DNA from 3 places in the Leifsonella bigeumensis genome. Region 3 is predicted to be linked to each of the others. Evidence: predicted binding sites of a transcription regulator. Region 3 holds the regulator's gene; each other region holds the start of a gene.
What was found. The regulator HrcA, encoded in region 3, represses chaperone genes, less so after heat shock. The targets are predictions, from matches to a motif close to TTNGCACTCGNNNNNNNCGAGTGCNAA.

Region 1 (2,265 bases), on a different contig from region 3:
GTCGAAGCGCCCGGCCCGTCGTTTCCGGCGGAGGCCGAGACGAACACCCCCGCCGCCGCCGCACCGAGGAAGGCCTGGTCGGTCGCGGAGACGGTGGTCTGGGCCGCGCCACCGCCGATGGAGAAGTTGATGACGTCGACGCCGTCGTCCACCGCGGCATCGATCGCGGCGATGAGGTCGGATGTCGCGCATCCGTCGTCCGCGGTCGTGGTCGGGTCCTGGCCGGTCCAGCACACCTTGTACGCCGCGATCTTCGCGGCCGGTGCGACACCGGTGATGGTGCCGAAGCTCACGCCGTCGATCGAGGCCGCGACATCCGGGTTGCCGGCCGCCGTGCTCGAGGTGTGCGAGCCGTGACCGTCGCCGTCGCGCGGTGAGAGGTACTCGCCGAGGTCGGTTCCACCGATGTTGCCGGCGCCGAAACCGTCGACGAAGTAGCGCGCACCGACGAGCTTCGTGGTGCAGTCGGCCGCCGTGAACTGCACACCCGTGACGCACTCGCCGGTGAAGGTGTTGCCGTCGCCCTTGGCGAACGTGATGGCGGACCCGGAGAGATACGGGTCGGCGCCCGGCGTCGTGCCGAGCGGGTCGCCGGCGAAGGACGGGTTCTCCGGCGCGATGCCGGTGTCGAGCATGCCGACGACGACTCCGGCGCCCGCGTTGCCCACGCCGCCGAGGGATGCCCAGACGCCATCCGGACCGTCGAGCCCGAGGAACGAGGTCGAGGGAACGGCGGCCACGTGACGCAGCTCATCCGGGGCCAGGGCCGCGACGTTCTTGTTCTGGGAGAGTTCGATCGCCTGCTTCGTGCTCAGGTGCGCGGCGAAGCCGTTGAGCGCGAGGGTGTACGAGTAGTCGATGGTTGCGCCGACCGAGGCGGCGACCGCCTTCTGCTGCTTCTTGAGATAGGCGGTGTAGCTCTGCACTGAGCGACGATCCGCCTTGAGCTGTTCACCTTCATCCGGCTTGGTCGGGGCGAAGCCGTCGACCCCGCCTTCGTAGGTTGCGGCCGAGGCGTCGACCAGGGTGACGATGTAACGTCCCGGTGCGAACGATGTCTGGCCGTGGCCGCCGATGGAGGTCGGGGCGGCGATGGCTCCGAGCGCAGGCCCTGTGATGAGACCCTGCGCGACGAGGCCGGACGCGATGAGTGCGCTGGTGGCGACTCCCGCGATGATTCTTCGAATGCTCACGGATGTGTCCCTTTCTGAGCAACATGGATGGATGCTGCAGTCGGGTCTGCGCTGGACTCACGTTAGACCCGGTCTACCCCCGTAGGGGTCACATCGTTACCATTCTGTGACCAAACTGTGCCCAGGCGGGATCGGCCTGCACCCTTCGCGCAGGGCGAACGCGAGGAGCTGGCACTCTCATGGGTAGAGTGCTAATTTCTTAATAGTTGAGTCAGACCGACTCAAGTATTGAAGGAGTGATGAACTTGGCCATGTACTTCGACCCGTTCCGTGAACTGGACCGCGTCGCCGCGAACCTGCTGGACGCTCGGCAAGGCCCCCGCCTCATGCCCATCGACCTGCACAAGGACGGCGATCTCTATATCCTGAACGCCGACCTTCCGGGCATCGACCCTGGTTCGGTGGACGTGGATGTCGACGGGCAGCTGCTCACGATCCGTGCTGAGCGCACCTCCCGCAGCGACGACGTCAAGTGGCTCGCCCACGAGCGCCCGAGCGGCTCGTTCCTGCGTCAGCTGAACCTCGGCGACGGAATCGACACCGAGCACATCAGCGCGAACTACGACAACGGCGTGCTGAGCGTCATGATCCCGGTGAGCGAGAAGGCGAAGCCGCGCAAGGTCGCGGTGCAGTCCGGCGCCGCGTCGGCCCCCGTCGAGGTCAACGCCGCCTGACGCTCACGATGCGGCGTTTCGCCGGTGGCGCCCTCGTTCAGACGAGCGCATCGCTGGCGGGACGCCGCACCGTCGTCTTCCGGGGACCAGGCGTGCTGCCGGGCAGGAGCGCACGGAGGGCGTTCAGGATCGTGATGAGGTCGACGACCTCCTGCAGCGCGGCGCCGATAACGGCGGGCAACCATCCGAAGGCAGCGGCGAGCATGAGCCCGACACTGATCGCGATGCCCAGCCAGATGCTCTGAAGGGCGATGTGCACTGTGCGCCGCCCGATCTCCACGGCATCCGCGACCCTCGACACGTCGTCGACCAGGATGACGACATCGGCGGATTCGCTGGCCGCCGTCGAGCCGCGCGCACCGAGCGCGATCCCGACACCCGCCACGGCCAGCACCGGT
Region 2 (2,265 bases), on a different contig from region 3:
GAGTCGGTTCGACCGGCCGGTTGACCCAATTGTCGGGCGCGCCCTCGGCAACGCCGTCCGGGCGGCCGGGCGGCGCTAGTCTGTCCCGGTGACGTTCAACGGCAACCCACCCGGGCGCCTGGGGAGGGCATCCGCCGCGCTTGCGACCGTGCTCGTCGGTGCGGTGGCGCTGTCCGGATGCGCGCCCGAGAGGGCTCCGGAGCCCACGCCCACCGAAACCTACGTCTCCACCTACGAGACCCCGCCGCCGACCGAGCTCGCGCCCCTGCGCGGGACGACCGTACCGGCCGGATCCCTCGACCACGCCTCCATCGCGGCGAAGATCGACAACCACTGGGACGCGAGGCCCCAGGTCGGGCTCGAACGCACCGACGTGCTGTTCGAGGAACTGGTCGAGGGCGGGATCACCCGTTACGTCGCGATCTGGCAGTCGGACATTCCCGAGCGGCTCGGACCGGTGCGCTCGATCCGGCCGATGGATCCGGCCATCGTCTCCCCCTTCCGCGGGATCATCTGCTACTCCGGTGGACAGCAGCGCTTCGTCTACCTCATGCGGCAGACGCCCGTCTACAACGCGATCCACGGCCAGCCGGACACCGCCGACACCTTCTACCGGGCGAGCGACCGCCCGGGCCCGCACGACGTCATCGTCAAGGCGCGGGAGGTTCTCGCCCAGCACACCGACCTCGCCGCACCCCAGCAGCAGTTCGCCTACTCGCTGGATGCGGCATCCTCGACGGCCGCGAAGGAGGGCAAGCCGACCGCCGCAGTCGAGTACCGTTTCTCTTCGCTCTTCTACGGCACCTGGAAGTGGAATGCCGAGGCCGAGCGCTGGATGCGCGTCCAGCAGGGCAAGGTCGACAAGGACAGTCACGGAGACCAGCTCAATGCCGCGAACGTCGTCGTGCTCCGCGTCAACGTCGTCGACGACCGCGGAGTGCCGAAGACGATCCTGACCGGTTCGGGGGAGGCCTGGGTCTCCAGCGGTGGGGCGACCATTCACGGCAAGTGGTCGAAGGGCGGCGAGAAGGATCCTCTTCGCCTCGTCGACGGAAACGGGGTGACGATTCGACTCGCTGCCGGCAACACCTGGTTCGAACTCATCCCGCCCGGCGGCTCGGTCGGTTTCGTCGCCCCGGCGGAGCAGTAGCGGCTCGCTTGCACTCTCCGTCGTAGAGTGCCAGAATCATTTAGCACTCTCTTAGTGTGAGTGCCAAAGGTGTTGCACTTTTCACGACGTCCGGGAGGGACGAGAAACACACATGGCAAAGATCATTGCTTTCAACGAAGAGGCCCGACGCGGCCTTGAGCGCGGCCTCAACATCCTGGCCGATGCGGTCAAGGTGACGTTGGGCCCGCGCGGTCGCAACGTCGTGCTCGAGAAGAAGTGGGGCGCCCCCACGATCACGAACGACGGTGTCTCCATCGCCAAGGAGATCGAGCTCGACGACCCGTACGAGAAGATCGGCGCGGAACTCGTCAAAGAGGTCGCCAAGAAGACGGATGACGTCGCCGGCGACGGAACGACCACCTCGGTCGTGCTCGCCCAGGCCCTCGTTCGCGAAGGCCTGCGCAACGTCGCGGCCGGTGCCGACCCGATCAGCCTCAAGCGCGGCATCGAGAAGGCCGTGGCCGAGGTCATCGCCGCTCTCGTGGCGGGCGCCAAGGAGATCGAGACCAAGGAAGAGATCGCGGCCACCGCATCCATCTCCGCCGGAGACACCGAGATCGGCGCCCTGATCGCCGAGGCCATCGACAAGGTGGGCAAGGAAGGCGTCGTCACGGTCGAGGAGTCGAACACGTTCGGCACCGAGCTCGAGCTCACCGAGGGCATGCGCTTCGACAAGGGCTTCCTGTCGGCGTACTTCGTCACCGACCCCGACCGCCAGGAGACGGTGTTCGAGGACCCGTACATCCTCATCGTCAACTCGAAGATCTCCAACATCAAGGACCTGCTTCCGATCGTCGACAAGGTGATCCAGAGCGGCAAGCAGCTGCTCATCATCGCCGAAGACGTCGACGGCGAGGCCCTCGCGACGCTCGTCGTCAACAAGATCCGCGGCATCTTCAAGTCGGTCGCCGTCAAGGCACCCGGCTTCGGAGACCGTCGTAAGGCCCAGCTGCAGGACATCGCCACGCTCACCGGCGGCCAGGTCATCAGCGAGGAGGTCGGACTCAAGCTCGAGAACGCCACCCTCGACCTGCTCGGCCAGGCCCGCAAGGTCATCGTCACCAAGGACGAGACCACGATCGTCGAAGGCGCCG
Region 3 (2,265 bases):
ATGATCGAGAACGCGACGTTGGCGAGGTAGATGAGCCATCCGATGAGGGTGAAGATCCAGAGGATGCCCCACAGCCCGCTGACGATGAAGACCGAGGTCAGGATCGCGCTGATGATCGCCCACGCGATGTAGATGATCAGGAAGGTGATCTGCCAGTTGAGGGCTTCCTTGCTCTCCTGCTTGGTGAGCGTGCCGCGGTCCTTGAACACGAGGAAGATGATGAGCGACGGCAGGATCCAGAGGATTCCGCCGAAGTGCGCGAACATCGCCCACTGCTTGTCCTCGGCAGCCGTCAACGGTGCCGCCGGCTGCGGCGCTGCGGCCGGTGGAGTTTGATCAGTCATTAACTTTGCCTTTCAGGTGTTCGAGTCCGATGCCTGACGGTGCGGACTGGGCCGGCCTTGGCATGCCCCTCATGGGAGGGTAGGGCACAAGCTCACCCATAAGGTACTGCCCCTGCCCCGTGGGTGCAACGCCTGCTTTGTGGTATGTCGCGATACCATTGGCAGTCGGAGCACTTGAGTGCCAGAGCCGGGAAGGACGTGGAAATGGCTACCGATCGCAGTCTCGACGTGCTTCGCGTCATCGTCCAGGACTATGTGGCCTCGCGCGAACCGGTGGGCTCCAAGTCGATCGTCGAACGCCACGCCTTCGGCGTCTCAGCGGCGACCATCCGCAACGACATGGCGCTCCTGGAGGAGGAGGAGCTCATCACCGCCCCGCACACCTCATCCGGGCGCATTCCCACCGACAAGGGCTACCGCGTCTTCGTCGACCAGCTCGCCGACCTCCGGCCGCTCACCACGGCACAGCGCCAGGCGATCGAGACCTTCCTCGGCCATGCGAGCGATCTCGACGAGGTTCTCACCCGCACCGTGCGCCTGCTCTCGCAGCTCACCCACCAGGTCGCGCTCGTGCAGTATCCGTCGCTCGGGCGCTCGCGCATCCGACACATCGAGCTCGTGCCGCTCAGCACCCTCCGGCTCATGATCGTGCTCATCACCGACACCGGTCGGGTCGAGCAGCGCCACATCGATGTCGAGGCGCCCCTCGACGAGGCGTTCCTCGGCGAGGTGAGGGCCAAGCTCAACGGGATGCTCGGCGGTCTCGGCATGGCGGATGCCGCCGTGGCGCTTCAGGGGATCGTCGACTCGTTCCAGCCCGTACGGCGCGCCTTCGTCGCGGAGATCGTCGAAAGCCTGGGGGAGCAGGTCGCCGCCACCCGTGGCGAGAAACTGCTCATGGCGGGGGCGGCGAACCTCGCACTCACCGCGGAGGACTTCGGCGGGAGCATCTACCCGGTACTCGAGGCGATCGAGGAGCAGGTGACCCTGCTCAGGCTCTTCGCCGAGATGGAGCCGGACCAGCACGGGCTCGCCACGAGGATCGGGATCGAGAACGCGGCCTTCGGGCTCGGCGAGACCTCGGTCCTGGCGAGCGGCTACACCTCGACGGGCGGCGAGTTCGCGCGCGTCGGCGTGCTCGGCCCGACGAGGATGGATTACCCGAACAACATGGCAGCGGTGCGCGCCGTCGCCCGCTACCTCTCCCGCCTGCTCGGCGAGGAATGATACGCAAGGGAAATTGAGTGGCAGACCACTACGAAGTACTCGGGGTCGAGCGGACGGCGACGCCCGAGGACATCAAGAAGGCGTACCGGCGACTGGCCAGGGAGCTGCATCCGGATGTGAACCCCGGCGCTGAGGCGCAGGAGAAGTTCAAGCTCGTCACGCACGCCTATGACGTGCTCTCCGACCCGCAGCAGCGGGAGCAGTACGACCTCGGAGGGCAGGGCGGCTTCGGCGCGGGTTTCGGCGGCTTCGGCGACATCTTCGAGACCTTCTTCGGCGCCGCCCAGCGCACGAGCGGTCCCCGGTCCCGCAAGGAGCGAGGGCAGGATGCCCTGCTTCGCATCGAGGTCGAGCTGGGCGACGTGATCTTCGGCATCAAACGCGACCTCGAGGTCGACACCGCGGTCGTGTGCGGGACCTGCGAGGGCTCCTGCTGCGCACCCGGGACCCAGCCGGTCACCTGCGACATCTGCCAGGGAACCGGCCAGATCCAGCGCTCGGTGCGCAGCCTCCTCGGCAATGTGATGACCTCGAGCCCCTGCGGGACCTGCCGCGGCTACGGCACGGTCATCCAGAACCCGTGCCCGACCTGTGGTGGCCAGGGGCGCGTGCGTGCACGCCGTAAGGTGACGGTCGACATCCCGGCCGGCGTGGAGACGGGCCTGCGGCTTCAGCTCTCCGGCCAGGGTGAGGT

Region 1: a site for HrcA is predicted at 1,362-1,388, ahead of ABD678_RS03455 (Hsp20/alpha crystallin family protein). Genes of this name have one in related genera too.
Region 2: a site for HrcA is predicted at 1,191-1,217, ahead of groL (chaperonin GroEL). Genes of this name have one in related genera too.

Annotation. Positions count from the first base shown of each region.
Region 1 covers NZ_BAABAE010000002.1:103,738-106,002, reverse strand. Annotated here, with positions in the region: gene ABD678_RS03460 (S8 family peptidase) at 1-1,193, opposite strand, end outside; gene ABD678_RS03455 (Hsp20/alpha crystallin family protein) at 1,439-1,867, shown strand; gene ABD678_RS03450 (heavy metal translocating P-type ATPase) at 1,905-2,265, opposite strand, start outside.
Region 2 covers NZ_BAABAE010000002.1:244,963-247,227, forward strand. Annotated here, with positions in the region: gene ABD678_RS04120 (cold-shock protein) at 1-24, shown strand, start outside; gene ABD678_RS04125 (DUF3048 domain-containing protein) at 89-1,150, shown strand; gene groL (chaperonin GroEL) at 1,263-2,265, shown strand, end outside.
Region 3 covers NZ_BAABAE010000003.1:774,610-776,874, forward strand. Annotated here, with positions in the region: gene ABD678_RS08805 (DUF4870 domain-containing protein) at 1-344, opposite strand, end outside; gene hrcA (heat-inducible transcriptional repressor HrcA) at 549-1,571, shown strand; gene dnaJ (molecular chaperone DnaJ) at 1,589-2,265, shown strand, end outside.